Regions from separate parts of the Embleya sp. NPDC005575 genome, predicted to be linked through region 2. Evidence: riboswitches for the same ligand, from Rfam matches in the RefSeq annotation. Region 2 holds a riboswitch; the other holds the start of a gene.
What was found. Region 2 has a riboswitch for glycine ahead of gcvT (glycine cleavage system aminomethyltransferase GcvT). Riboswitches for the same ligand answer to the same signal wherever they lie in the genome.

Region 1 (11,152 bases), on a different contig from region 2:
GTCGTGAAGACTCTGGAGAAGAAGCAGGCGGGGGCCATCGTCACCCCCTCGCAGGAGGTGCTGATCGACGCCTTGCGGCCCGCGAACAAGCCTGGTTACGCTCGCTCGGCACCGGGCGCCGGTAACGGGTGAGTACACCTGACAGAATCAGTCCGCCGGTCGCCGTCGGTGCACCACTCATCAGGCAGGAAGGGCAGGCTGTCCGCATGTACCCCGCAGATCTCGCGTACACGACGGAGCACGAATGGGTGCGCGTCATGGAAGAGATCTCCGGGACGGTGCGGATCGGCATCACCGAATTCGCGCAGGACGCGCTCGGTGACATCGTCTACGTCACGCTGCCGCCGGTCGGCACTCGCGTCGTGGCCGGACAGCCCTGCGGCGAACTGGAATCGACCAAGAGTGTCAGCGACCTCTTCGCGCCGCTCGACGGCGTCGTGACCACCGTCAACGACGTGCTCGACGGCGCACCGGAGTTGGTCAACTCCGATCCCTACGGCGACGGTTGGATGTTCGAGGTACGCCTCGACGACCCCGCCGCACCGGCCGCGCTCTTGGACGCGGCCGCCTATCAGAACAGCCTGGGCTCCTGACGGCCCGGCGAAGCGGTAGGCAGTCCATCACCACGACCCACTCCTCCTGCCCCACGGGCGGGCCAGGTTCTCTCGGGGAGGTTCGCCCGTGAAGTTGTTCGCGAAATTGTTCGGTCGTTCCCGTCGCTCCGGCGACGCGCCGGCTGCCGATGCGGGGAGGGCCGGCAACCCGCCGGCCGCCCCGCCGACGATGCCGCCGGGCACCCCGTACGGGGCGTCCGCCGGCTCATCTCCCGCACCCGCTCCGCAGCTGGGCGACTCCGACGCGACCGCCGGGCATGTCGCTGTTGACCACGAACACACGGCGCGCATAAGTTTCGGGCAACTCTCGACCGAAGGTCGAGGTTCGACCGGAACGGGTCAGGAGGCCGACGTGGTGGTGTGCAGCACGTGTGGGCATCACAATCCGCCCGGTGGCCGGTTCTGCTCCAACTGCGGCGCACGCCTGGGTGCGGGTGCCGAGCGGGCGTCCGAGCAGACCTCGACCATCTCGATCAGCGGCATCGAGGCGCTGGACGCGGAACCCGCGCCCCGCGAGATCCTCACCCCCGAGGCGCAGGCCGCGGTGGACGCGCTGCCGCCGGGCACCGCGCTGCTCGTGGTCCGCCGGGGGCCCAACTCGGGCAGCCGTTTCCTGCTCGACTCGGACCGCACCACGGCCGGTCGGCATCCGCAGAGCGACATCTTCCTCGACGACGTGACGGTCTCGCGCAAGCACGCGGAGTTCCGCCGCACCGCCGGCGGCTTCGCGGTGGCCGACGTGGGCAGCCTCAACGGCACCTACGTGGGTCGCGAGCGGATCGACGAGATCCCGCTGACGCCGGGCGACGAGGTGCAGATCGGCAAGTACCGACTGGTCTTCTTCCCCAGTCGGCAAGGGCAGATCGGGTGAGTCCGGCGGCGGCCGGATCGGTCTCCTTGAGCATCGGCGGGGTGTTGACCCTGCTGCGTCCCGAGTTCCCGGACATCAGCATCTCCAAGATCCGGTTCCTCGAGGCGGAAGGGCTCATCGAGCCGCAGCGGAGCCCGTCGGGCTATCGCAAGTTCGGCGCCGCCGACATCGAACGACTGCGCTACGTGCTGCGCGTGCAGCGCGACCGCTATCTGCCGCTCCGGGTGATCAAGGATCAACTGGACGCGATGGATCGCGGGCTCGAACCGGCCGGCCCGACCCCGGCCGAAGCCGAGCGTGCCCAGGACGCCGACGGCGATCCCGGGTCGGCCGGTCGGGACGGCACCACAGTGCTGCTCGACCGGCCGGGCCTGATCGCTGCGGCCGGCATCCAGGACGTGGACCTGGCGCGGCTGGAGGAGTTCGGGCTGATCCAGCCGCACCGCCCGCGTCCCGGCGGCGCCGACGGTGAACACGCGGTGGTCTACGACGGTGACGCGCTGGTGGTGGCCCGGTTGGTGGCCGCGCTGGGACGCTACGGCGTCGAACCGCGGCACCTGCGTCAAACCAAGGCCGCCGCGGACCGCGAGGCCGCTCTGGTCGAACAGATCGTCGCGCCGCTCCTGCACCGCCGGGGTGCGCGTGCCAAGGCGGGTGCCGAGGAGACCGTGCGCGACCTGCTCGCGCTCACCTCGCGGCTGCACACCGTCCTGGTCACCACGGCGCTCGCGCCCCGCCTGGGCCGCTGAGCAGCCCGGCAGCCCGGCCACCGGTGATCCCGGTTGCGCGGCGAGTCGGGGCATGCGTCTCGCCCCACGAAGAAAAAACGACGAATCCCCGACCAATTCGGCCCCTGGGGATCGGTGACCGACAGTCGGGCGCGCTAGTGTGGCGATGTGAACGAGCTAGAGGTTGTGGGCGTCCGGGTGGAGATGCCCTCTAACCAGCCGATCGTGCTCCTACGGGAGACGGGGGGCGATCGTTATCTCCCCATCTGGATCGGCCCGGTAGAGGCGACGGCCATCGCGTTCGCCCAACAGGGCGTGGTACCCGCGCGTCCTCTGACGCACGATCTCTTCCGGGACGTGCTGGAGGCGTTGGGGCAGGAATTGACCCAGATCCGGATCACCGACCTGCGCGAGGGCGTGTTCTACGCCGAGCTGGTCTTCTCCGGCGGCGTGGAGGTCAGCGCGCGCCCGTCGGATGCGATCGCGCTCGCGCTGCGGACCGGGACGTCGATCGTCGGCAGCGACGCGGTCCTGGACGAGGCGGGCATCGTGATCCCCAACGAGCAGGAGGACGAGATCGAGAAGTTCAGGGAATTCCTGAACGACATCTCGCCCGAGGACTTCGGCACCACGAGCCAATAGCCGGCCCGCTTCGGCCCGGTGCGCGTCCGAAGCCGCCGACCGTCCCGCCCGCCGTCCTCGGCGAGGGGGTACCGGTCGGCGGTTCTTTGCGTTCGGGACCGGCCGGATCGCGCCGCCGCCGACCGGCCGGGGGCTGCGGCCGGCGGTCGCGCACACGCTCGGACCCGCCCGCCGGACCGCGGTGTACAGACAGTCGGAGTCGATCCGTTTCGATCCGTTTCGATCAGCGGCAAAGTGGCCAGACCTACCCCTGAAGCGTTGGTTCAAACCACTCGTGCGAGGAGCGTCACTCGGCGTGCCGAACGGCGCGGTCGTTGACGCGCTGTTGGTGACTGCCTACCGTCGAAATCGACAGTTCCGGGATGACCCCTGCGCGTTGCACCTCGCCGCCTGCGGCCCGGGACTGAAGAGACTCTTTGCGCCGTACCCGGGCGCGGGGAGACGAAAGGGAGGTCGGCGTGAGCAGCACCGGCGACATCACGGCGGCGGAACGCGCCCGCACGGCACGTCCTCTGCCGGCGACCGACCCCGGTGCGGGCCCCCGGCGGCAGGACGTCTCGCCGGCCGGCACCCCGTCGGAGGACGTCGGCTACCGAGGCCCGACGGCCTGCGCGGCGGCCGGCATCACCTATCGCCAACTCGACTACTGGGCGCGCACCGGCCTGGTCGAGCCCACGGTCCGCCCGGCCCACGGCTCGGGCACCCAGCGCCTGTACGGCTTCCGCGACATCCTGGTGCTCAAGATCGTCAAGCGGCTCCTGGACACCGGCGTCTCGCTGCAGAACATCCGGATCGCGGTGGCCCACCTGCGAGGCCGCGGCATCGGCGACCTGGCCGGGATGACGCTGATGAGCGACGGCGCCAGTGTGTACGAGTGCACGTCGTACGACGAGGTCATCGACCTGGTCCAGGGTGGCCAGGGGGTCTTCGGGATCGCCGTGGGGGCGGTGTGGCGCGAGGTCGAGGGCTCGCTCGCGCAGCTCCAGGGCGAGGACACCGGCACCGGAGAGCCGATCACGCCGGTCCATCCGGGCGACGAATTGGCGCGCAGGCGGCGCGACAAGGCGGTCTGAGGCGCCCGCGGCGGATGGGAACCGGTCCGACGGGCAGGACGTCCCCATGGACGTGATCATTCGTCGGCCGACCCTGCCGCGCTCGCGGCGAGCCCAACGACGCGGCTATCAGGCCGCCGTCCTGCTCACCGTGGCCGGACTGGCCCCGATCACGGGGCTGCACCTGTACGCCGGGAACCGGGTCCGCTCACCGGCCGACGTGCCGTACCAGGACGTCACGATGGTGCTCGGCGCGGGCGTGCACGGGGACCGGCCGTCCGATCTGCTGGCCCGCCGGTTGGACGTCGCACTCGGGTTGTACCGGGCCGGCAAGACCCGGGTGATCCTGGTCAGCGGCGACGGCGGCGGCAACCGCTACGACGAGACCGGGGTGATGCGGCGCTACCTCGCGGACCGGGGAATCCCGCAGCACCGGATCGTGAGCGACGAATCGGGATTCTCCACCTGGGAGTCCTGCGTCCGCGCGAAGCACGTCTACGGGATCGACCGGGTCATCGTGGTAACGCAGAGCTTCCATCTGCGGCGTGCGCTCGGGCTGTGCCGGGCCGCCGGGATATCCGCGTACGGCGTCCCGGACGAGTCCTTCACGTGGGGCCACATCGGGCCCACCGTGTACGGCACCGGGCGCGAGATGCTCGCGGCGATCAAGGCGACCGGTCAGATCGTGGTCAAACCGGATCCGCGCGCACGCGATCCGAGGAACGACGAGATCCGCCGCGCCCTGAGCGACTGAGTGAGTCAACGCACGCCGATGTCGGTCGCGTGCGTCATCATTGCCCGGTGTGAGACAGGCCCCGGGCATCCTTCACCTCGACATGGACGCGTTCTACGCGTCGGTCGAGCAGGCCGCGAAGCCCAGCCTGGCCGGCAAGGCGGTGATCGTCGGCGGCATCGGCGCGCGCGGGGTGGTGGCCACCGCCTCCTATGAGGCCCGAGTGTTCGGCGTGCACTCGGCGATGTCGATCGGCGAGGCCCGCCGACGCTGTCCCAACGCCGCTTTCCTCAGCCCGCGCTTCGCGCTGTACCGGCAGGTCAGCGACACCGTGATGGAGCTGCTGCATCGGCTCTCGCCGCTGGTGGAGCCGCTCAGCCTGGACGAGGCGTTCGTCGACCTGGAGGCGGGCCCGCACGGCGGCACGCTGGACACCCGGCGGGTCACCGAGATCGCCGTGCGGCTGCGCGCCGACATCCACGCGGCCACCGGGCTGACCTGCTCGGTCGGCGCGGCCACCTCCAAGCTGCTGGCCAAGATCGCGTCCGAGGCGGACAAGCCGGACGGGCTGTGCGTGGTGGCGCCCGGCGCCGAGCGGGCGATGCTGGACCCGCTGCCGGTGCGCGCGCTGCCCGGGGTCGGCCCGGCCACCGGCGACGTGCTGCGCCGGGCCGGCCTGGACACCGTGGCCGACCTGGCCGCCGTCGACGAGAGCGAGCTCGTGCGGCTGCTCGGCCAGGCGCACGGACACGGGCTGCACGTACTGGCCGCCGGGTTGGACACGCGCCCGGTGGTCGCCGACCGGGACGCGAAATCGGTGTCGGTGGAGGACACCTTCGCCACCGACCTGGTGGACCGCGAGCGCATCACGCGGGAGTTGGACCGGCTCTCGATCCGGTGCGTGGAGCGGCTGCGCGCCGCCGGGCGCTCCGGGCGCACGATCGTGCTCAAGCTGCGCCGCTACGACTTCAGCACGCTGACCCGCTCGGAGACGCTGCGCGGGCCCACCGACGATCCGGGCGTGGTGCGCGAGACGATCCGTCGGCTGGCCGCGCAGGTGGACGTCACGGGCGGCGTGCGGCTGCTCGGGGTGGGCGTGAGCGGCTTGGCCGACTTCGCCCAGCAGGACCTGTTCGGCGGGGCCGAGCCGGAGCCCGGTGAGCCGGTCGAGGAGGGCACGGAGGCCGCCGCGGAAGCGCCCGCGGAGGCCGCCCCGGAGCGGGTCTCCTGGTCGCCGGGCCAGGACGTGCTGCACGAGGGGTTCGGGCCCGGCTGGGTGCAGGGCAGCGGCGTCGGCCGGGTCACCGTGCGGTTCGAGGTGCCGGGCGGGCGGCCCGGCCGGGTGCGCACGTTTGCGATCACCGATCCGGCGCTGCGACCGGGGGAACCGATTCCGCTACCGCCCGTCGACCGGGGATAGCCGCGGCGATCCGGGGCAGGCGCCGGGCAGACGACTCCTCGGGGGTGTCCCCACCATGACTGATGTCAAAGAGCGGCCGATGCGAGGGCAAGGGGCCTTCCGATCGGCGCGCCGCAAGCTGGGCCTGCCCGCCTTCCTGGTCACGCTCCTGGTCGGCTTCATCGTGCTGGCCCTGGTGCTGGTCGGCCTGGTCAACCTGCTGCCCGGAAGATTCAATCCGTTCGGCGAGACCACCAAGGACCACAGCGGGCCCGTGATGCTCAAGGCGGTGCAGGATCTCAGCCGCTACGAGGCGGTCAGCGGCACCTTCCAGGTCGTAGTGGACCTGGAGAAGGACGCCAAATTCCTCCCGGACGCCGTCCGCGGCCAGCGAACGCTGTTCATCGGGGTCGGCCAGGTCGGCGGCTTCGTCGAATTCGGCGGAATCGGCCAGGATGCGATCCGGACCTCGCCGGACAACAAGAGCGTAACCATCAAGCTCCCGCACGCGCGGCTCGCGCCCGCCGCGCTCGACCAGAAGAACAGCCACGTGATTGCCCAGGACAGGGGCCTGTTCGACCGTCTCGGCGACTTCTTCTCCGGCAATCCCGGCGATCAGCAACAGCTCTACGTGCTGGCGACGAAGAAGATCGACGACGCGGCGAAGACCGCCGGACTGGTGGAGCGCGCGGAACGCAACACCACCGGCATGCTCCAGGGAATGATGCGATCCCTGGGTTATCCGACCACCACTGTGACCTACGCCTAGTGCGCAGGCCCCGGCGGCTGTCACGCTGATACCGTTGAGACCGCCCATTACGTTCGCGCGGGAGAGTCCTCGTGTCGTGCACACGAGGCGCCGAAGGAGCAACTCCTCCCCGGAATCTCTCAGGCACCCGTACCGCGTGGTCGTGGGCACTCTGGAAAGCAGGATTCGCACGTGGCTCGCCGAGTCGGGTCGGATCCTCGCCGACGGTGCAAATCGCGCCCGTGGGAACCGGTTCGACCGGGGCTCCGGGCGCGGTGAAGCTCTCAGGTACAGATGACAGAGGGGGAGGCCGGTGGACCCGCGACCCGCGTGTCCGTCCAGGAGCGATCCAGGAGGCCTTTCGCGATGACCCCGCGCACCCCTGCCCCGACGCGTGCTCACGTCGTACTCCCCTCCGGTCCCGGCTCGTTGACCGGCCTGGAGGCCGCGTCGCCGTTCACCGGTCGGCACATCGGTCCGGACGCCGACGAGCAGGCGAAGATGCTCGCCGCGATCGGCTACGGATCCCTGGACGAGCTGACCGACGCGGCGGTGCCCGCCGCGATCCGCGCGCTGGAGGGCTTCGCATTGCCCGCCGCGCGTTCGGAGGCCGAGGTGCTCGCCGAACTGCGCGAGCTGGCCTCCCGCAACAGCGTGCTGACCTCGATGATCGGGCTCGGCTACCACGGCACCTTCACCCCGCCGGTGATCACCCGCAACGTGCTGGAGAACCCCGCCTGGTACACGGCCTACACGCCCTACCAGCCGGAGATCTCGCAGGGCCGGTTGGAGGCGCTGCTCAACTTCCAGACCGTGGTCACCGACCTGACCGGCCTGGACGTGGCAGGCGCCTCGCTGCTCGACGAGGCCACCGCCGCCGCCGAGGCGATGACCCTGGCCCGGCGGGCCGGTCGGGCCAAGAGCGACGTGTTCGTCGTGGACGCGGCCACGCTGCCGCAGACCGTCGCCGTGGTGCGCACGCGCGCGCAGGCGCTGGGTATCGAGGTCGTGGTCGCCGACACCACCGACGGGCTGCCCGAGGACGGCTGCTTCGGCGTGCTGCTCCAGTACCCCGGCGCCGACGGCCGGGTCCGCGACCTGACGCCGGTGATCGAGGCGGCGCACGCGCAGGGCGCGCTGGTGGCGGTCGCCGCCGACCTGCTCGCACTCACCGTGTTGCGCGCGCCGGGCGCGATGGGCGCCGACATCGCGGTCGGCACCAGCCAGCGCTTCGGTGTGCCGATGGCCTTCGGCGGTCCGCACGCGGGGTACATGGCGGTTCGCGAGAAGCTCACCCGCAGCATGCCGGGCCGGCTGGTCGGGGTGTCCGTGGACGCCGACGGCGCGCCCGCCTACCGGCTCGCGCTGCAGACCCGCGAACAGCACATCCGCCGGGAGAAGGCGACCAGCAACATCTGCACCGCGCAGGTCCTGCTGGCCGTGATGGCCGGGATGTACGCGGTCTACCACGGGCCGGACGGGCTCACCTCGATCGCACGCCGCACCCACCGGTACGCGGCCGTGCTCGCGGCGGGCCTGCGGGCGGGCGGCGTCGAGGTCGTGCACGGCGACTTCTTCGACACGGTCGGCGTGCGCGTGCCGGGCCGGGCCGAGCAGGTGCTTGCCGCGGCCCGCGCGGCCGGGGTCAACCTGCGCCCGGTGGACGCCGACCACGTGGGGATCACCTGCGACGAGACCACCCTGCGAGCGCATGTCGAGGCGGTCTGGGGCGCGTTCGGGGTCACCGGCGACGTGGCCGCACTGGACGCGGTCACCGCCGACGCGCTGCCGCAGTCGCTGCTGCGCGACACCGAGTTCCTGACCCACCCGGTCTTCCACACGCACCGCTCCGAGACCGACATGCTGCGCTACCTCAAGCGGCTCGCGGACAAGGACTACGCACTCGACCGGGGCATGATCCCGCTCGGCTCGTGCACGATGAAGCTCAACGCCACGGTCGAGATGGAACCGATCACGTGGCCCGAGTTCGCGAACCTGCACCCGTTCGCGCCGGTGGATCAGGCCGCGGGATACCTGGAGCTGATCGACGGCCTGGCCGACTCGCTGGCCCGGATCACCGGCTACGCCAAGGTCTCGCTCCAGCCCAACGCCGGTTCGCAGGGCGAACTCGCGGGCCTGCTCGCGGTGCGCGCCTATCACCACGCCAACGGTGACACCGCCCGCGACGTGTGCCTGATCCCCTCCTCCGCGCACGGCACCAACGCGGCCAGCGCGGTGATGGCGGGCATGCGCGTCGTGGTGGTCAAGACCGGCGAGAACGGCGACGTGGACCTGGCCGACCTGCACACCAAGATCGAGCAGCACCGGGACACGCTCGCGGTACTGATGGTGACCTACCCGTCCACGCACGGCGTGTTCGAGGAGGGCATCGAGCAGGTGTGCGCGGCCATCCACGAGGCCGGCGGCCAGGTGTACGTGGACGGCGCGAACCTGAACGCACTGGTCGGGCTGGCCCAGCCGGGCGGCGCGATCGGCGCCGACGTATCGCACCTGAACCTGCACAAGACGTTCTGCATCCCGCACGGCGGCGGCGGTCCGGGCGTCGGCCCGGTCGCGGTGCGCGCGCACCTGGCGCCGTACCTGCCCAACCACCCGCTCCAGCCCGCAGCCGGCCCCGAGACCGGCGTGGGGCCGATCTCGGCCGCTCCGTGGGGTTCGGCGGCGATCCTGCCGATCCCGTGGACCTACCTGCGGCTGATGGGCCCGGACGGGCTCAAGGAGGCCACCCAGGTCGCGGTGCTGGGCGCCAACTACGTCGCCAAGCGGCTCGCGCCGCACTTCCCGGTGCTCTACACCGGCCCGAACGGCCTGGTCGCGCACGAGTGCATCATCGACGTGCGGGGGATCACCAAGGCCACCGGGGTCAGCGTCGACGATGTCGCCAAGCGGCTGATCGACTACGGGTTCCACGCGCCGACCATGTCGTTCCCGGTGCCCGGCACGCTGATGATCGAGCCGACGGAGAGCGAGAACCTGCACGAGATCGACCGGTTCTGCGACGCGATGATTGCCATCAAGGGCGAGATCGACCGGGTCGCGTCGGGCGAACTGCCCGCCGACGACAACCCGCTCGGCAACGCGCCGCACACCGCCGCGCTGCTTGCGGGCGAGTGGGCGCACGCCTACACGCGCGAGGAGGCGGTCTTCCCGGCCGGTGTGGTGCCGGCCGAGAAGTACTGGCCGCCGGTGCGCCGGATCGACGGTGCCCAGGGCGACCGCAACCTGGTCTGCTCGTGCCCGCCGATCGAGGCGTACGGCAACAACTGACGACGCGCAGCCCGCTCCCGATCGCAGATGTTCCGATCAGGGGCGGGCCGCGCCGTGGGTCAGCAGTCGGGCCACCGATGCGGCGAAACCGGGCTTGGTGGCCAGGCCGCTGCCCAGGACGCCGAACATCAACGCGCCGCTGAGTGATTCGAAGAGCAGGTCGGCGTCCACGTCCGGGCGGGCCTGACCGCGCGCGACCGCGTCCGCCACGAAGGCCCGGAAGATCGCCCGGACCGGATCCATCCGGGCCACCAGCAACTCCTTGAGCTCGGGCTGGTCGCGGTACTCGGCGAGCAGCCCCGGCACCGCGGCCGCGGTCTCCGGGCGCCGGAACGACTCGAGCGCGGCCTCGGCGAAGCGCAGCACGCCGGTCGCGAAGTCCTCCTGCGGCAGCGGCCGAAAGCTCATCTCGCGGGCCGGGTAGACCGCCTCGTGCACCAAGTGCGCCTTCGAGGGCCAGCGGCGGTACACGGTCGGCCTGGTCACGCCCGCCCGGCGGGCGACGGCCTCGATGCTGACCCGGTTGTAGCCCTGCTCGGCGACCAGCTCGCGGGCCGCGGCCAGGATCAGTTCGTCGGTGCGTGGATCACGCGGGCGACCGGGCCGAGGGGTGCCGCCACTGGGCATGAGGATGGAACTCCGAGTCGTCGTCGCGCCCAACATCGTGTCGCTGCATCGCAGCATGTTGTCGCTCGGACTGTATCGGGAAGGCGGCCCGACCGGCTCCGGACAGGCGAGAGCCGGAGGTCGTCACGCGGTGACCTCCGGCTCGTTGGGGCCGTGCGAACGAATCAGGCCGCCGAAACCAACCCTACAGGGGGGCGGTGCGGGGCGATGGTGCGTCCGTCCGGCAGCAGTTCGCCCGTGTCCTCGAACAGGACGACGCCGTTGCACAGCAGGCTCCATCCCTGTTCGAAATGAGCGGCCACAACGGCGGCGGCCTCACGATCGGGACTGTCCGCCGGCGGGCAATGCGGTCGGTGCTGGCACATCCTCGTACCTTCTCGGTGTCTGCGCGGAGCGCGTCGGGCAGCCTTGCCCGGCAGCTCACAGTGTCCGCCTCCGAAGCCCCGCGCG
Region 2 (18,126 bases):
AACCCGTGGCAGCCGCAGCCCCCGCAAGGGTTCTTCCCGCCGGCCCCGCCGCAACAGGCACCGAACCCGCAGCAACACCCGGCCTGGCAGCAGCCGCCGTCCGGCTACCACCGCCCCCCGCCGCCGCCATGGGGCCCGCCGCGCGGCTGACCTCGTGCTCCGCCGGGGGTGCCGGCCCATCCGGCCCACCCCCGGCGCGCGCCGAGAACACCGCGGGTCGATACAGCTAGTGCGTCGACAACCGCTCCCGCAGCCGCGCGACCTCCGCGTCGGTCAGCCCCAGCCCGTCCCGCACATAACCCTCGACCGACCCGTACCGCTCCTCCGCCGTGGTGAACGCCGTGTTCAGGTAGTCCTCGTGCACGTCGAAGACCGGCTTGAGGTGCGCGGGGTCGAAGCCGCGCTCGGCGATGTGCCTGAGGATCTCGCCGTTCTTGTCCGCGAGGTGCTTCGCGCTGGCCAGGTAGTCCTCGACGATGGTCGCCCGCGGCACGCCGAGCAGGGTGAGCAGCACCGCCGAGGTCCACCCGGTCCGGTCCTTGCCCTGCGAGCAGTGGAACACCGTCGGCGCCTCCACGGCCGCCATCCGCTCGAACACCTCGCGGTAGGCGGCCCGGGCGCCCTCGGTGGTCACGAAGCGCCGGTACACCTCGCACATCAGGTCGCGCCCGGCGGTGCCGCCGAGCAGTTCGCCCGCACGGTCCGGGTCGGCGAACACCTCACCGAACAGCTCGTCGTTCTGGCGCCCCATCACGTCCGCGATCAACAGCTCGGCGCCTTCCGGCACCCGGTCCGGCTCGCGGTCGCGCTCGGTGTCCGAGCGCAGGTCGATCACCAGGCCGATGCCCAGCCGCAGCAGCGTCGCGGCGTCCGCCGCATCCACCTCGCCCAGGCCGTCGGAGCGGTACACGAGACCCGTGCGCACCTTGCGGCCGTCCGCGGTGGCATGCCCACCCGCGTCACGGAAGTTCGGGGCGGTGACCAGGATCGGCGTCGGGGACGTCATGGTGCGCGGTCCTTCGCTTCGAGGAGATGCCGGGCGAGCGGATGCCGGACGGGCGGCTGCCGGGGTGGGTACATCCACCCTACGTGAGCGTACGGCGGAGGATGTCGCTGCCCACATCCGGAAATGTGGGCGATCACCTCCGGCCATCCGGGCGTTCGTACGCGACCATCTCGACGCCCCGTCCCCTCTGCGGACCGCGGATCGCAGCTACGTGGGCGCCCACACCGCGTGCTCGACCCGCAACAACATCGCCGAGCGCCCGGCCAGCCGCAGTCCGCTGCCGCCCGCGACCGGCTCGCTGTAGCGCGCCATCGGATCGTCCTCCAGCCCCGTGTCCAGGACCACCTCGTAACTGTGCGCCCACGGCTCGTCCGGCAGCGTGAAGCGCATCGGCTGTGAGGACGCGTGCAGGATGAACAGGAAGCTGTCGTCCAGGATCCGTTCGCCGCGCGGGCCCCGTCGGTCGATGTCCAGGCCGGACAGGTACATCCCCAGCGTCGCGGTCGGCGCGAACCAGTCCTTGCGGGTCATCTCGCGCCCGGCCGGCGTGAACCAGGCCAGATCGCGCAGCCCGTCCGGCGCCACCGGGCGACCCGAGTAGAACGCCCGCCGGCACAACACCGGATGCGCCCGCCGCAGCCGGATCAGCCGCGCGGTCAGATCGAGCAGCGGCCGCCACTGCGGCGAGTCCAGCGCCGACCAGTCCAACCAGGACAGCTCGTTGTCCTGGCAGTAGGCGTTGTTGTTGCCCACCTGGGTGCGGCCCATCTCGTCGCCGGAGGCGATCATCGGAACGCCCGTGGACAGCAGCAGGGTGGTCATCAGATTGCGGATCTGCCGCTTGCGCAGCGAGACCACGTTCGGGTCCGACGTCTCGCCCTCGTAGCCGTGGTTCCACGACCGGTTGTTGTCGGTGCCGTCCCGGTTGTCCTCGCCGTTCGCCTCGTTGCGCTTGCGCTCGTAGGTGACCAGGTCGCGCATTGTGAAGCCGTCGTGCGCGGTGACGAAGTTGATCGACGCGTACGGGTTGCGCCCGTCGCGCTGGTACAGGTCGGACGAGCCGGACAGTCGGTAGGCCAGCCCGCGCACATCCGGGCGGGCGCCTCGCCAGAAGTCGCGGACCGCGTCCCGATACTGGTCGTTCCACTCGGTCCACAGCGGCGGAAACGCGCCCACCTGGTAGCCGCCGGCGCCCAGGTCCCACGGCTCGGCGATCAGCTTGACCCGGGACAACACCGGGTCCTGGGCGATCACGGTCAGGAACGAGGACAGCTTGTCCACGTCGTGCGTCGACCGGGCCAAAGCCGCCGCCAGGTCGAACCGGAAGCCGTCCACACCCATCTCGATCACCCAGTAGCGCAGCGAGTCGGTGATCAACTGGAGCACGTGCGGCTGGACCACGTTGAGCGTGTTCCCGCAGCCGGTGTAGTCGGTGTAGTGCCGGCCACCGTCGGCCAGCCGGTAGTAGCCGCCGTTGTCGATGCCCCGAAAGCACAACGTCGGCCCGGCCGGGCCGCCCTCGCCGGTGTGGTTGTAGACCACGTCCAGGATCACCTCGAGTCCGGCCGCATGCAGCGCGTGCACCATGTCTCGGAACTCGTGCACCTGACCGCCGCGCCCGCCCGCCGAACTGTAGCCGGCGTGCGGCGCGAAGAAGCCCACCGTGTTGTAGCCCCAGTGGTTGGTCCGGCCGCCGCGCAACAGGTGCTCCTCGGACACGAACTGATGCACCGGCAGCAACTCGACCGCGGTCACCCCGAGCCGGACCAGGTGGTCGATCGCGGCCGGGTGGGCCAGGCCCGCGTAGGTCCCCCGCAGGTGGTCCGGGATGCGCGGGTGGCGCGCGGTGAAGCCCTTGACGTGCAGTTCGTAGATGACACTCTCGGCCCACGGGATCTTCGGCCGCCGGTCCTGTGACCAGTCGCTGTCGTCCGCCACGACCACCGACTTGGGTACGTACGCGGCCGAGTCGCGATCGTCGCGCACCGTGTCGTCCCGGCCGCGCACGTGCCCGAACACCGCGTCGTGCAGCACGAAATCGCCGTCCACGGCCCGTGCGTAGGGGTCCAGGAGCAGTTTGGCCGGGTTCCAGCGGGCACCCCGTCCCGGCTCCCAGCGTCCGTGCACGCGGTAGCCGTACCGCTGTCCGGGACGCACCCCGGGTACGTAGCCGTGCCACACCCGGAAGGTCTGCTCGCGCAGCGGCAGCCGACTCTCGCGCAGCGTTCCGTCCGGTCCCTCCTCGAACAGGCACAGGTCGACCGCCTCCGCGTCGCCGGCCCACAGCGCGAAGTTGGTGCCCGCGCCGTCGAAGCGCGCACCGAGCGGCAACCGGCGGCCCGGCCAGGGCGGCGGCACATGGCCGTTGGACATGGCATATCCGCCGAGCACGTCACGCGCGTCGACCTCGGGGTCCGTCGATTCCCACTCGAGCGTCACGGCCCGCCTCCCATCCCGGTCCCCAGGATGTTCCCGCCGGGCCCCCACACCTACACGCCCGTGCCCGGATCCCCCGGACAGGACCTGTCCCGGTACGCCGCTGCGGCGGCATCCCCCGAGGGATGCCGCCGCAGCGGAGTGACGATCGGCCGGGTCGGTGCGGCCGATCGGGTCTGCTCAGAACCAGGGGTGCCAGTGGTGAACCGCGGTCGGGGACTCGGCGATGTTGCCCTGCTCGATCACCACGACGCCCGAGTTGCCGTTGACGCCCGCGGTGTTGTTCTGGTTCGAGGCACCGGCACCGGTCGCACTCTGCTGGGTGGCGTTGTAGTTGCCGTCCACGCCGCCGAGCACGTTCCCGCTGCCACTGTTGGTGGTGGAGGAGGTCGTGGTCGACGCGGTCGAGCCGTTGTCGCCGACCGTGCCGTTGCCCCCGTCGGCGGAGGCGGCGCCGGCGCCCAGGAAGAGCAGGCCGGCGGCGAGGGGGGCCACGGCGAGAGCGCCGAGCTTGCGGTTCATGTGGATCCTCCGTCTGTTGCGGATCCGGGCTGGGCCCGGGGCATCCCATCAGGTGCACGGGCCGCCGCGGGGGGCGAACGATCCGGCCTCCGAAGCGACTTCGTGTGACCAAGCTGTCGCAAACAGTGACAATAAATCCAGTCATATGGCCCGGCTTCCCTCGGGAGAGTGACAGGGGAGCCCCGAACCCCCAACGAGCGCCGACACGGAGGGTTGCGGTCGAGGCGGAATTTCCGCCGATTCGGCCTAGAGTTTCGGCCATTGTGGCCGGATTTCATGGCTTTGTCGATGAACGGTGAGTCACCAAGGTGTTGTTCCCTACCGGCGGAGCGCGGAAATGTGCCCCGAATCGTTTTGTGCGACCGCTCCGAGGGGCGCGCGCTCCCGTCTTCACGTGAGCTTCACGAATGCCGGGTTTGAGTTAGGTTGCCGGTATGCCCGTCGTAGTCACCGGAGCCGACCAACCTCTCGGTCGTGCCGTCGCGCTCGAACTCGCGGCCTCGGGCGGGGAGGTGCGGGCCACCGTCCGCGATCGCGGCGCGGTCGGCGCGCTGCGGGCGGCCGGCATCCGGGTCGCGGTGAGCGACCTGTGCGACCCGGCGCGACTGGGCGCGGTGCTGGAGGGTGCGCACACCGTGGTGCACCTCGATCGCGGCGCCGACGGGGACGGTTCACCAGGCGACACCTGGGGGTGGTTGCTGGAGGCCGCGGAGGGTACGGATCTCCAGCGGATCGTCACGGTCCTACCACAGCCACCGACCCGCCCTCGGGCCCGAGAGGGCGAATGGGGGTACGAATTGATCATCCGTCAGTTGCCCGCCGGCGGGGCCGATCGGCCGGGATACCCGGATCCGGCGCTGGTCCACGAACTGGTGGAGGCCGATCGGCGGGCCGAGTGAGGCACGTCGACGCGGCGCAAGCGCGGTGAGCCGGCTGCCCGTTGTCCGAGAGGATGGCCGTGATGGCCGCATTTGCCCGCAGGTGACCGAGACTTCGGAACCGCGGCGGATGTTCGATTCGTCACATGGAATGTGAGATGTGGTTCTCGGCCCAGGCCGGGTCACGACTCGGCTCCGGATGAAGGGACTACCCGTACATGTCAGCAGGATCGAAGCCGCTCTCGTCGAGGCGGTCGCCGGCTCGATGGCGTGTGCTGCCCGCACTGATGCTCGGCGCGCTCCTGCTCGTGACGGGCTGTAGCTCCGACGACGGCAAGGACGCCGGCAAGAAGACCGAGGGCGGGAACACCTCGACGGCCAAGGGCGATCAGAAGAAGGGCGCCGATCCGGCGGCGATCACGCTGACCCCGGCGGACGGCGCGACCGCGATCGACCCACAGGCGCCGATCACGATCGCGGTCAACGGCGGCAGGCTCGGCGAGGTCAAGGTCGTCAACGCGCAGAACGAACCGGTCGACGGCGCACTCGACCCGGACGGCAAGTCCTGGAAGCCCAAGGTCGCCTTCACCCTCGGCGGCAAGTACACGGTCAGTGCGACCGCGACCAACCCCGATAACACGCCCACCACCGCGCGGGCGACGTTCGGCACGTTGTCCGGCGACAAGAAGGTCACCGCGAGGTTCAGCCCCGAGGACGGCGCCACAGTCGGCGTGGGCTTTCCGGTGTCACTGACCTTCGACTACCCGGTCAAGAACAGGGCCGCCGTGGAGAAGGCGCTGTCCGTCGACGTCGAGCCCAGGGTCGAGGGTGCCTGGCACTGGTTCGACAACACCCGCGTGGACTACCGGCCCAGGGACTACTGGGCGCCCGGTACGAGCGTCAAGGTCAACCTGAACCTGCGTGGGGTCGACGTCGGCAATGGCGCGATCGCCAACCAGTTCAAGAGCTACAGCTTCAAGGTGGCCGCCACCAAGCGGGTCGCCATGGTGGACGTGAAGGCGCACACCATGAAGGTGTACGAGAACGACCGGTTGATCAAGACCATCCCGATCACGGCCGGCAAGTCGCCGAAGTACAGCACGTGGAACGGCAGGATGGCGATCACCGAGAAGTTCGAGAAGACCCGGATGAATTCGCAGACCGTGGGTCTGGGCAGCGAGTACGACATCGACGACGTGCCGAACGCGATGCGGATCACCACGTCGGGCACCTTCGTGCACGGCAACTACTGGGCCGACCCGAGTGTCTTCGGCAGCGAGAACACCAGTCACGGCTGCGTCTCGATGACGAAGGAGAACGCCAAGTGGCTGTACGACCGGGTGATCCCGGGCGACGTCGTGGACATCTCCGGCTCCGACGAGCGCACCGTGGACCCGGACAACGGCTTCGGCGATTGGAACCTGCCCTGGAACGAGTGGATCGCGAGCGGTACACCGGGCGGCGGCGCGCCGAAGACCACGACGCCGACGCACTGAGGCACGGGCACCGAGCCTTCGGGCGCGGGGCCGCGACCCACGCGCCGGCGGCCCCACGCACGGCCGCGCGGGGTGCCGGCGCCTAAGGTCGGGTCAGCACATCAGGGCTGACCAAAGGAGAGCGTCATGGGCGAATTCGTCAACCTGGAAGTGGCCGACGGCGTCGGCACGATCCGGCTGAGCCGGCCGCCGATGAACGCGCTGAACCGGCAACTCCAGGAGGAGCTTCGGGCGGCGGCGCACGAGGCGGGTGAGCGGGCGGACGTGCGCGCGGTCGTGCTCTACGGCGGTGAGAAGGTGTTCGCGGCGGGTGCGGACATCAAGGAGATGGCCGACATGGCGTACGTCGACATGGCCGACCGGGGTGCCGCGCTCCAGTCCTCGTTCACCGCGGTCGCCGAGATCCCCAAGCCGGTCGTCGCAGCGATCACCGGCTTCGCGCTCGGTGGCGGTTGTGAACTCGCGCTGTGCGCGGACGTACGGGTGTGCGCCGACACCGCGAAGCTGGGCCAGCCGGAGATCACCCTGGGCATCATCCCGGGCGCCGGCGGCACCCAGCGGCTGCCCCGACTGATCGGCCCCGCCAAGGCCAAGGACCTGATCTTCACCGGCCGCTTCGTGGCCGCCGACGAAGCACTCGCGATCGGCCTGGTGGACCGGGTGGTCCCGGCCGAGCACGTGTACGCCGAGGCGGTGAAGTGGGCCACGCAGTTCGCCAACGGCCCGGTATACGCGCTGCGCGCGGCCAAGGAAGCGATCGACCGCGGCCTCGACGTCGACCTGGACACCGGCCTGGAGATCGAACGCCTCCAGTTCACCGCACTGTTCGCGACCGAGGACCGCTCCACCGGCATGCGCGCCTTCGTGGCCAAGGAGAAGCCGAAGTTCACGGGCCGCTGATCGCGACCGCGAAACGGCCGCGGGGCCGGTGGGGCGAGTGCCCCGCCGGCCCCGCGGCCGTCGGCGTGAACGTGGATCCGCGAGGTGGGATCAGAGGTTCGGGTACAGCGGGTGCTTCTTCGCCAGGGCCGTGACGCGCGTGGCCAGGGCAGCCTTGCGGGTGTCGTCGAAGCCGGGGAGGAGGGCCTCGGCGATGATGTCGGAGACCTCCTCGAAGTCGGCCGCCTCGAAGCCGCGGGTGGCCAGGGCCGGCGTGCCGATCCGCAGGCCGGAGGTGACCATGGCCGGGCGCGGGTCGAACGGGACCGCGTTGCGGTTGACCGTGATGCCGATCTCGTGCAGGCGGTCCTCGCCCTGCTGACCGTTGAGCTCCGAGTCGCGCAGGTCGACCAGGACCAGGTGCACGTCGGTGCCGCCGGTGAGCACGGTGATGCCCGCGTCGGTGACGTCCTTGCGGGTGAGCCGCTCGGCGAGGATGACCGAGCCCTCCAGGGTGCGCCGCTGGCGGTCCTTGAAGTCGTCGGAGGCGGCGACCTTGAAGGCCACCGCCTTGCCCGCGATCACGTGCTCCAGGGGGCCACCCTGCTGGCCCGGGAAGACCGCCGAGTTGATCTTCTTGGCGTACTCCGCCTTGGACAGGATGACGCCGCCGCGCGGGCCGCCCAGGGTCTTGTGCGTCGTGGTGGTGACCACGTCCGCGTACGGCACGGGGCTGGGGTGCAGACCCGCGGCGACCAGGCCCGCGAAGTGCGCCATGTCCACCATGAAGTACGCGCCGATCTCGTCGGCGATCCGGCGGAACTCGGCGAAGTCGAGCTGCCTCGGGTAGGCCGACCAACCGGCGATGATCAGCTTCGGTCGGTGCTCCTTGGCCAGGCGCTCGACCTCCTCCATGTCGACCCGGTGGGTCTTCTCGTCGACGTGGTAGGCGACCACGTTGTAGAGCTTGCCGGAGAAGTTGATCTTCATGCCGTGGGTGAGGTGGCCGCCGTGGGCCAGGTCCAGGCCGAGGATCGTGTCGCCGGGCGTGAGCAGCGCGAACATCGCGGCGGCGTTCGCGGACGCGCCCGAGTGCGGCTGCACGTTGGCGGCCTCGGCGCCGAAGAGCTCCTTGACCCGGTCGATGGCGAGCTGCTCGACGACGTCGACGTGCTCGCAGCCGCCGTAGTAGCGCCGGCCGGGGTAGCCCTCGGCGTACTTGTTGGTCAGGACGGAACCCTGTGCCTCCAACACCGCCACGGGGGCGAAGTTCTCGGAGGCGATCATCTCCAGGGTGTTCTGCTGGCGGTGCAGCTCGTCGGTGACGGCGGCGGCGACCTGCGGGTCCACCTCGCTCAGCGGACGGTCCAGGATCGTCACGGTTGTCAGCTCCTCGATCGGGTCGATCTCGATCATTCGCCGCAGAACGCGGCGTACTCGTCGGCCGACAGCAGGCCCTCGGCCTCGCCGTCGATGCGCACCTTGAACAGCCAGCCCGCCCCGAAGGGGTCGGAGTTCACCAGGGCGGGGTCCTCGGCGACAGCGTCGTTGATCTCGACGATCTCGCCGGAGACCGGCGCGTACATGTCGCTGACCGACTTGGTGGACTCCAGCTCGCCGCACGGCTCGCCGGCGACGACCGTCTGACCGACCTCGGGAAGCTGGACGAACACCACGTCGCCGAGCGCGTCGGCCGCGTGCTTGGTGATGCCGACGAGGGCGGGGGAGGCCGCCTCGTCGAGCCACTCGTGTTCCTTGCTGTAGCGCAGGTGCTGGGGTGCGTGCACGGGTCCATTCTCCATTCGAATGAGGAGGGTCTGTCCCTCAGGTGGTTTTGTAATTGTTTGTGCCGCCGGTTTGTGCCGCCGGTTTGTGCCGCCGGTTCGTGCCGCCGGCCCGAGGGCCCGCGTCGGTCGCGCCCGAGGACCCGGGATCGGGCCCCGCGTGCGGCTCGGGTCAGGCCCGCTTGTAGAACGGCAGCGCGACGACCTCGACCGGCTCCGCCTTGCCGCGGATGTCCACGGCCAGCCGGGTGCCCGGTTCGGCCCGCTCCGAAGCCACGTACGCCATCGCGATCGGCACACCCAGCGTCGGCGAGGGCGCGCCGGAGGTGACCTCGCCGACCCGCTCGCCGGTCTCCGCGTCCACCACCGGGTAGCCCGCACGCGGGACCCGCTTGCCCGGCGAGGTGAGCCCGACCAGCGTTCGGCGCACGTCGGCCTGCGCCGCGGCCAGCGCGTCGCGCCCGACGAAGTCCTCGGGCTTGTCCAGCCGGACCACCCGACCCAGGTTGGCCTCGTACGGCGTGGTGTCCCGGGTCAGCTCGTGACCGTACAGCGGCATGCCCGCCTCCAGGCGCAGCGTGTCCCGGCAGGACAGCCCGGCCGGCACCAGGCTGTGCGGCTTCCCGGCCGCGAGCAACGCCTCCCACAGCGCGACCGCGTCGTCGGGCGCGGCGAACAGCTCGAAGCCGTCCTCGCCGGTGTAGCCGGTGCGCGCGAGCAGCACCGGGACGCCGGCGACCTCGGTGCGCAGGATCGCGTAGTACTTGAGCGCGGGCAGGTCGGCGTCGGTGAGCGAGCCGACGATCGCGGTCGACGCGGGGCCCTGCACGGCGAGCAGCGTGTACTCCTCGGACGCGTCGCGCACCGTGGCGTCGAAGTTCTCCGAGCGGTGCTTCAGGCTGCCCGCGACCACATCCGCGTTGGACGCGTTGGCCACCACCACGAAGTGCTCGTCGCCCAGCCGGTAGACGATCAGGTCGTCGACGATGCCGCCCTCTTCGGTGCAGATCATCGTGTACCGGGCGCGGTCGACCCCGATCTTCGAGACGAAACCGACCAGGGCGTGGTCGAGCGCGCGGGCGGCGTCCGGGCCGGTGACCTCGATTTCACCCATGTGGGTGAGGTCGAACAGGCCGGCCGTGGTGCGCACCGCAGTGTGCTCGTCGCGCTCGCTCCCGTACCGGAGCGGCATCCGCCAACCGGCGAAATCGGTCATCGTGGCCCCGAGCGCGTCGTGCACGGCGTCGAGCGGGGTCCGGCGGTCGGTGGTCATGCGAAGGCTCCTTCGAGGGGGCGCCGGCGGGAACACCCGAGGGGCGCGGGCCGGTCGGGGGCATGGCGAACGGCCGCGCGCTCGGCCGCGCGCACCACGCGCGGAGCGCGGACGCGGCGCGCGGACGAGGAGCGGGTGCCGGCGCGGAGTGCGGCGAAAGGTGACGGGCGGTGCGGCGAATACGACAACAAAGGGGGCTCCCTGCCATGGCGTTCAGCCCTTTTCGACCAGAGTCGGTCGAAAAGTGGGGTGCCCTCCCCTTCTGTCATCGGAACCTGAGAGCTTCATCGCGTCCGAGCGCATCCGCGCGAAAACTGCGATTTGCACCGTGGGTGAACCGCACCAGCGGTGCGGTTGCTTTCCAGAAGTGCCTGACCCATGCGGTATCGGTGCCTGAGAGATTCCGGGGAGGAGTTGCTCCTTCGGCGCCCCGCTCGTGGGCGAGGACTCTTCCGCGTGGGGTCGACGGCCGATATGAGGTTGTGCCCGGCATGCTAGCGCGTGTCGTCAATCCCCCGCCGGGACCGGGACCCGCCGAGTCCGAGGGCTGCCGACTTGGAGAGATGGCCGACACGCGCTCGCGCGCGAGGGTGCGAGGGTGCGACACCATGCGCAAGGCAGGACGGTTCGGGACAAGGGAGGGCTCGTGGAGACGGACTCGGCGGGGGCGCATACCGGCGCCGCGACGGGCGGCGTACTGATGCCCCGGTCCGTGCACGACCTCCGCGAGGAGCGCGATGGCCCGGGAAACCGGATCGGCGACCGGGTGGTGGACGTGCTGGCCTATCCGGCCTCGTGTGTGCTCGTGGTCACCGGCCTGCCCGGGGCCGGCAAGAGCACGCTGCTCGCGCGGGTGGTCACCCCCGGGCCGACCGTGGCCGTGCTCGACGCGGACCTGGTCCGGGCGCGCTGGGCGGTGCGTGCCGGGCGCATCCCGTATCGGGCCTATCGGCCGCTGGTGCGGCTCTCGCACTACGGCGAGGTGGCCCGGGCGCTGCGCGGCCCGGGCGCCGTGGTCGTGCACGACAGCGGCCGGAACCCGATGCTGCGCCGGGTGCTGGTGCTCGTCGCTCGTCGGCGCGGCAGTTCGGCACACGCACTGCTGTTGGACGTGACCGCCCATCAGGCGCTTTCCGGCCAACGCGCGCGTGGGCGCGGAGTGTCCACATCGGTGTTCGCCCGGCACCACCGCGAGTGGCGTGAACTGCTCGCCCGACTGACGCCGTGGCTGGACGCGGGCCCCACCCTGGCGTCCGCTCCCGGCGGCTTCACGTCGTGCGTACTGCTGGACCGCTCGGCCGCCCGGAAGCTCAGCCGGATCGTTTTCGCAGACCCCGTACCCGGACAGTCCCGACGGCGACAGCCGACCGAGTCGTAAACTGCGGCCGACACCAGAGGAGCACCACCATGCCGTTTCCGGCCAATCCCGTGGAGAGCGCGCTCGTCGCGGCGATGCACGACCCGTCCCGGGCCGAGGCTCTCTTCGAGGCCCTGGCCGAGGCGGACGTGTGGGTGCCGCTGCCCGAGGGCGGCAACCCGGCCGACAGCGAACTGACGCTGCCGACCACCGAGATCGACGGCCGGCCGTATGTGCCGGTGTTCTCCTCGGAGGAGGAGTTCCGGCGGATCGCCGGCCCGATGCCGTGCACGGTCGCGCCGATGCGCGAGTTCGCCCGCGGGATGCCGCCGAACGTGGGCATCGCGGTCAACCCGGGCGGCGAGGCGGGCATTCCGATCCCACCGCCGGGCGTGCTGGAACTGGCCCGGCTGCCCGGCGCGGGTGTGCGCGGCGCGCGGGTGCGGTTGTACGAGCCGGACGAGGAGCCGATGGAGTTCCTGATCGCGGCCGCCGCCGAGTTCACCCACGTGCCGGTGGTGCTGAGTGCGCGACGCGGCTTGGGCGTGATCGAGTCCGATCCGCCGTGCCTGTTCATCGGCGTCGAGTTGGATCGCTGGCAGGAGGAGGACCGGCTGGCCGCGGTCGGCGCCCTGGAGCGCGCGCTCGGCCGGGCCGCATCCCCGTGGCCGGTGAACGTGGTGCTGTTGGACGTCGCGCAGGATCCTGTGGGGGACTGGATGCTGGAACAGACCCAGCCGTTCTACCTACGGGCCGACCAGCGCTGAGCCCGCACCCGTGCATTCCGCGCACCCGCGTGCGCGGCACACACCGGCGCGCCCGGGTTCCGGCGCCGCGGCATTCATCGAAATCATGTCATCGGACCGGCGATCGGTCCGGCGGTACATCGGTACATCGGTTCGGATTCGGGGAGGACGTCGTGAACCAGGTCGAACAGGCATTGAGCCAGGTGACGCCCGGGCGTTACGACGCCTACGAGCGGTTGCTCGAAGCACTCACCGGCGCGCACGTGTGGATGCTGCTGTGGCAGGGACAACCGGGCAGCCCGGATGCCCAGTACGGGAACATGGACGTGGCCGGGTGGCGCTACGCCCCGGCGTTCACGTCCGAGGAGCAGTTGCGTCTCAGTGGCTGGGATCGCTCCTTCGAGGTCTGCCCGGTCACCGAGATCGCCTCCTCGCTGTACACCGACCACTGGGGCCTGTGGCTGAATCCGCACGCTCAGGGCGGCGGCGTCGGCGTGCCCTACCTCGACCTCCGGCGGATCGTCGGCGGCCTGGACCGGTTGATGGCCGGCCCCCTGGAAGTGGGCGAACCGACCCTGTGGGACCCGGCGTTCTACGCCCTGCTCGGCGGCCAACTGTTCCAGACCCAGGTGGTGCGAGCCGCGCACCGGGCCTGGGTACGGCCCACGGTCGGACCCGAACGCCTCGTGATCGGCCTGCGCCTGACGGACAATCAGCCCGCCACGATGCAACGGATGCGGGACGCGATGGCGGCCGCCTCGGCCGCCGCGCCGGCCGGCCTGACGTTGTCCTCGGTCGCACTGGACGACCCGTTCGACCCGGTCGCCGCGTGGATGCGCGAGCACACCCGGCCGTTCATCGGCATCGACATGCTCGACGAGGCCGCGCGCAACACGCAGTGAACGAAGATCGGCACACAGTGGCGGGAGGGGGTAACAGGCACTGATGCCCCCAAAAAACTGACGTCACGTCATCAACCACTGCCTTGTTGTGATTTCGTGACCGATCTACGCGGATCAACCCGTGAATCGTGTCGCCGTAATCACGGTTCAGTAAAGGTATCCCTCGACCCCTGTTGGTGCCCCCCGTCACGGAGGAGTCTCACCCGGACGACAGATCCCGAAGATCATCGGGATCGCAATGCCGGGTATGGCGACGGGATCGGCGATCCCGAGCCGCCGTCGCATCCGTGAGCGGGGAGGGTCGATCCATGACGGCACCGATCGAGACCACCGGTGTGGCCCGAGAGGCGCACCCCGAAGCGATCGCCGAGTCCGCCGGCGTACGCATCGAGGGTCGTTCCCTCGGCCAGATCGCGTGGGCCCGATTCCGTCGCGACAAGGTCGCGATGGCCGGTGGCGTGGTGATCATCTTCATGGTCCTCGTGGCGATCTTCGCCCCGGTGATCACCTCCTTCGTCGGCGGCGATCCCGCCGAGTACCACGACGATCTGCTCGACCCGGTGTTGAACATTCCCAATGGCAGCTTCGGTGGTGCCAGTTGGGACCATCCGCTGGGTCTGGAGCCGGTCAACGGCCGGGACATCTTCTCGCGCATCGTCTACGGCGCCCGCATCTCGATGCTCGTGGCCTTCCTCGCCACGCTCCTGTCGGTGGTCATAGGCGTCGTACTGGGTACCGTGGCGGGCTACTTCGGCGGCTGGGTCGACGCGCTGATCAGCCGCGCGATGGACGTCTTCCTGGCCTTCCCGCTGCTCCTGTTCGCGATCGCGATCGGCAGCAGCCTCCAGGGCGAGGCGTTCGGCATGAAGGGCGACACGCTCCGGGTCACCGTGCTGATCTTCGTGATCGGCTTCTTCAGCTGGCCCTACATCGCCCGCATCGTGCGCGGCCAGACGTTGTCGCTGCGCGAGCGGGAGTTCGTCGAGGCGGCCCGCAGCCTCGGGGCCACCGATCGGCACATCATCTTCAAGGAACTGCTGCCGAACCTGGTCGGTCCGATCCTGGTGTACTCCACGCTGCTGATCCCGACCAACATCCTGTTCGAGGCCGCCCTTTCGTACCTGGGGGTCGGCGTTCAAGAACCCACCGCCTCGTGGGGTGGCATGCTCGCGCGCGCCACCTCCCGGTACGAGGACGCACCGATGTTCATGGTCGTCCCCGGAGTCACGATCTTCATCACCGTGCTCGCGTTCAACCTGCTCGGCGACGGGCTTCGAGACGCCCTCGACCCACGCAGCCGCTGAATATCCCGCAAGTCCCCACGAGGAGGCACGACCAGCGATGAAACACCCGGTAACTCGCAGGCGCAGGGCCCAAGCGCTGATCGGCGTCGTTGCGGTCACCGCGATGGCCGCAACCGCGTGTGGCGGTGGTGGCGGCGGCTCGAAGAAGAAGTACTCGCCGAGCAACAAGGCCATCACCGAGGTCGTCAACCAGTCGACCAAGAAGGGCGGCACGCTCAAGCTGGTCAGCTCGGACAAGTTCGACTCGCTCGACCCGGGCGACATGTACTACGCCTCGGCCTGGAACTTCTCCCGGCTGATGGCCCGTCCGCTGCTGACCTTCAAGCCCGCCCCGGGCAACGCGAGCTACGAGTTCGCGCCGGACCTGGCCACCGAGGTGGGCAAGACCGACGACGGCGGCAAGACCTGGACGTACCACCTGCGCAAGGGCGTCAAGTACGAGGACGGCACCGAGGTCAAGGCCGCGGACGTCAAGTACGCGGTCGAGCGGACCTTCGACAAGGAGATCCTGCCCAACGGCCCGGCGTACTTCACCCAGTACCTGGACCCGGACGGCACCTACAAGGGCCCGTACAAGGACTCCGCGGACAAGCAGGGCCTGAGCGCGATCGAGACGCCGGACGACTACACCATCATCTTCAAGATGAAGGAGCCGTTCGCGGACTTCAACTACCTCGCCGCGCTCCCGCAGACCGCGCCGGTACCGCGCGCCAAGGACACCGGCAAGGAGTACGTCAAGCACCCCCTCGCCTCCGGCGCGTACATGGTCGACGGCCAGTACGAGCCCGGCAAGGCGGTCAACCTGGTCCGCAACCCGAACTGGGACCCGAGCACCGACCCGCTGCGCAAGGCGCTGCCGGACCGGATCGAGCTCCTGGAGAAGCAGGACGCGAACGACGTCGACAACCGGCTCTTCGCCAACACCGCGCAGCTCGACGTGGTCGGTACCGGTGTCCAGGCCGCCGCGCAGAACAAGATCCTGACCGACGAGAAGCTCGCCGCGAACTCGGACGACGCGGTCTCCGGTGCGCTGGCGTACCTCGCGATCAGCTCGAAGACCCCGCCGTTCGACAACGTGCACTGCCGGCGTGCCGTGCAGTACGCGGTGAACAAGGCGCAGATGCAGCGCGCGGTCGGCGGTGAGGTCGGCGCCGACATCGCGACGAACCTGATGCCGCCGACGCTGGCCGGTTCCAAGGTCGCCGACATGTACCCCAACGGCGACAAGCACACCGGTGACGTGGCCAAGGCCAAGGACGAGCTCAAGCAGTGCGGCAAGCCGGACGGCTTCAGCACCGTGCTCACCGCGCGCAGCAACCGGCCCAAGGAGGTCGCGGGCGCCACGTCGGTGCAGAACGCGCTCGCCAAGGTCGGCATCAAGATCGAGATCCGCCAGTACCCCTCGGGTGACTACTTCACCCAGTTCGCCGGTGTGCCCAAGTGGGTGGCGGACAACAAGGTCGGCATCATGTTCATGCAGTGGGGTCCCGACTTCCCGACCCAGTTCGGCTTCTTCCAGCAGATCGTGGACGGCCGGGCGATCAAGCCCGCCGGTGGCACGAACCTGTCCGAGCTGAACGACCCGGCGGTCAACGGTCTGATCGACCAGGCCACCCGCACGATCGACCCGAACGCGAGCGCGGGCATCTGGCAGCAGTTGGACCAGAAGGTCATGGAGTCGGCGGTGATGGTTCCGTTCGCATGGACCAAGTCGCTGCTCTACCGCCCGCCGAACGTGACCAACCTGGTCGTCACGCCCGCGTACTCCGGGATGTACGACTACCTCAACATCGGTATCCAGTAAGCCTGCGACGAGGTCAGTAGCCCGAAGGAGAGGTGAAGGCCCGTCAGTTCCGGTGCGGGGAGTGGTGATCCCGCTCCCCGCACCGGACCGGGTCGCCGGCTCATGATTTTCTATCTGCTCAGGCGACTGGCGGGAGCGGTGGTGCTCCTGTTGATCGTCACCATGGCGGTCTTCGCCATCTTCTTCCTCATTCCGCGTCTGGGAGGCGCCACAAGCGACCAACTCGCCGCGCGGTATGTCGGCAAATCGCCCAGCCCGCAGGCGATTTCGCAGGTAAAGCACAGTCTCGGGCTGGACAAGTCGGTGCCCGAGCAGTACGGCAAATTCGTCAAGGGCATGATCGCCGGCAAGGACTACGACACCGGCGTACGCAAGGTGCACTGTGCGCCGCCGTGCCTGGGCTTCTCCTTCCGCAACAACCTGGAGGTGTGGCCGCGGTTGCAGGACCGGATCCCGGTCACGCTGTCGCTGGCCGCGGGCGCCGCGGTGATCTGGCTGCTCGCGGGCGTGTCGATCGGGGTGATCTCGGCGCTCAAACGCGGCAGCCTCTGGGACCGCTTCTCGATGGGCTTCGCGCTCGCGGGAGTGTCCCTGCCACCGTTCTTCACCGGCCTGGTGGCACTGGCGTTGTTCAGTTATCAATGGCCGATCTTCAAGGGCGTGCACTACGTGCCGTTCTTCGACAATCCCGGCAGCTGGGCCTGGAACCTGATCCTGCCCTGGCTGACCCTGGCGTTCCTGTACGCGGCGCTGTACGCCCGACTCACCCGCGCCGGCATGCTCGAAACGATGAGCGAGGACTACATCCGCACCGCGCGGGCCAAGGGCCTGCGCGAACGGGACGTCATCGTCAAACACGGGCTGCGCGCGGCGCTCACGCCGATCCTGACCATCTTCGGCATGGACGTCGGCCTGCTCCTGGGCGGCGCGATCCTGACCGAACAGGTCTATTCGCTCGACGGAATCGGCAAGTTCGCCGTCGAGGCGATCACGCAACAGGATCTGCCCGAAGTGCTCGGCGTGACGATGATCGCCGCCATCTTCGTGATCCTGGCCAACCTCGTCGTGGACCTGCTCTACGCGGTCGTCGATCCCCGGGTGAGGACCTGATGCCCAGATTGCTACCGCGCCGCAAGCGGGACACCGCGGCCGATATACCCGAGCTCGCCCCGGCCGGCCCGCCGCCGGAGGCCGACAACTTCCTGGAAGTGCGCGGTCTCACCGTGCACTTCCCCACCGACGACGGCTTGGTGCGCAGCGTCGACGGGGTGGACTTCTCGCTCCGGCGCGGGCGCACCCTGGGCATCGTCGGCGAATCCGGCTCCGGCAAGAGCGTCACCTCGCTGGCGATCATGGGCCTGCACGGCAACACCAGCGCCCGAATAGGCGGCGAAATCTGGCTGGACGGACAGGAGTTGGTGCGCTCGACGCCCGAGCAGGTCCGGCTGATGCGCGGCCGTCGAATGGCGATGATCTTCCAGGACCCGATGTCCTCGATGCACCCGTACTACACAGTGGGCCACCAGATCATCGAGGCCTACCAGGTGCACAACGAGGTTTCCGCCAAGCAGGCCCGCACGCACGCGATCGACCTGCTCGGCCGGGTCGGCATCCCGCGTCCCGACCGGCGCGTGGACGACTATCCGCACCAGTTCTCCGGCGGCATGCGCCAGCGCGCGATGATCGCGATGGCGCTCAGCTGCGACCCGGAACTGTTGATCGCGGACGAGCCGACCACC

Region 1: linked by a shared signal. The riboswitch ahead of gcvP (aminomethyl-transferring glycine dehydrogenase) and the one ahead of gcvT (glycine cleavage system aminomethyltransferase GcvT) in region 2 are both predicted to bind glycine.

The regions. Positions count from the first base shown of each region.
Region 1 covers NZ_JBEXCV010000151.1:772-11,923, forward strand. Annotated here, with positions in the region: gene ABZS54_RS34290 (DUF881 domain-containing protein) at 1-132, shown strand, start outside; gene gcvH (glycine cleavage system protein GcvH) at 207-593, shown strand; gene ABZS54_RS34300 (FHA domain-containing protein) at 967-1,485, shown strand; gene ABZS54_RS34305 (MerR family transcriptional regulator) at 1,512-2,234, shown strand; gene ABZS54_RS34310 (bifunctional nuclease family protein) at 2,382-2,855, shown strand; gene ABZS54_RS34315 (MerR family transcriptional regulator) at 3,314-3,928, shown strand; gene ABZS54_RS34320 (ElyC/SanA/YdcF family protein) at 3,975-4,661, shown strand; gene ABZS54_RS34325 (DNA polymerase IV) at 4,711-6,060, shown strand; gene ABZS54_RS34330 (DUF4230 domain-containing protein) at 6,140-6,808, shown strand; glycine riboswitch at 6,857-6,953, shown strand; gene gcvP (aminomethyl-transferring glycine dehydrogenase) at 7,154-10,075, shown strand; gene ABZS54_RS34340 (TetR/AcrR family transcriptional regulator) at 10,112-10,759, opposite strand; gene ABZS54_RS34345 (DUF5999 family protein) at 10,867-11,067, opposite strand.
Region 2 covers NZ_JBEXCV010000014.1:19,854-37,979, reverse strand. Annotated here, with positions in the region: gene ABZS54_RS07340 (hypothetical protein) at 1-150, shown strand, start outside; gene ABZS54_RS07335 (tyrosine-protein phosphatase) at 227-1,006, opposite strand; gene glgX (glycogen debranching protein GlgX) at 1,214-3,379, opposite strand; gene ABZS54_RS07325 (hypothetical protein) at 3,623-3,964, opposite strand; gene ABZS54_RS07320 (NAD(P)H-binding protein) at 4,399-4,863, shown strand; gene ABZS54_RS07315 (Ig-like domain-containing protein) at 5,115-6,338, shown strand; gene ABZS54_RS07310 (enoyl-CoA hydratase-related protein) at 6,465-7,238, shown strand; gene glyA (serine hydroxymethyltransferase) at 7,329-8,597, opposite strand; gene gcvH (glycine cleavage system protein GcvH) at 8,630-9,004, opposite strand; gene gcvT (glycine cleavage system aminomethyltransferase GcvT) at 9,174-10,274, opposite strand; glycine riboswitch at 10,646-10,739, opposite strand; gene ABZS54_RS07290 (AAA family ATPase) at 10,921-11,652, shown strand; gene ABZS54_RS07285 (enhanced serine sensitivity protein SseB) at 11,682-12,398, shown strand; gene ABZS54_RS07280 (enhanced serine sensitivity protein SseB C-terminal domain-containing protein) at 12,551-13,279, shown strand; gene ABZS54_RS07275 (ABC transporter permease) at 13,588-14,583, shown strand; gene ABZS54_RS07270 (ABC transporter substrate-binding protein) at 14,621-16,387, shown strand; gene ABZS54_RS07265 (ABC transporter permease) at 16,490-17,497, shown strand; gene ABZS54_RS07260 (ABC transporter ATP-binding protein) at 17,497-18,126, shown strand, end outside.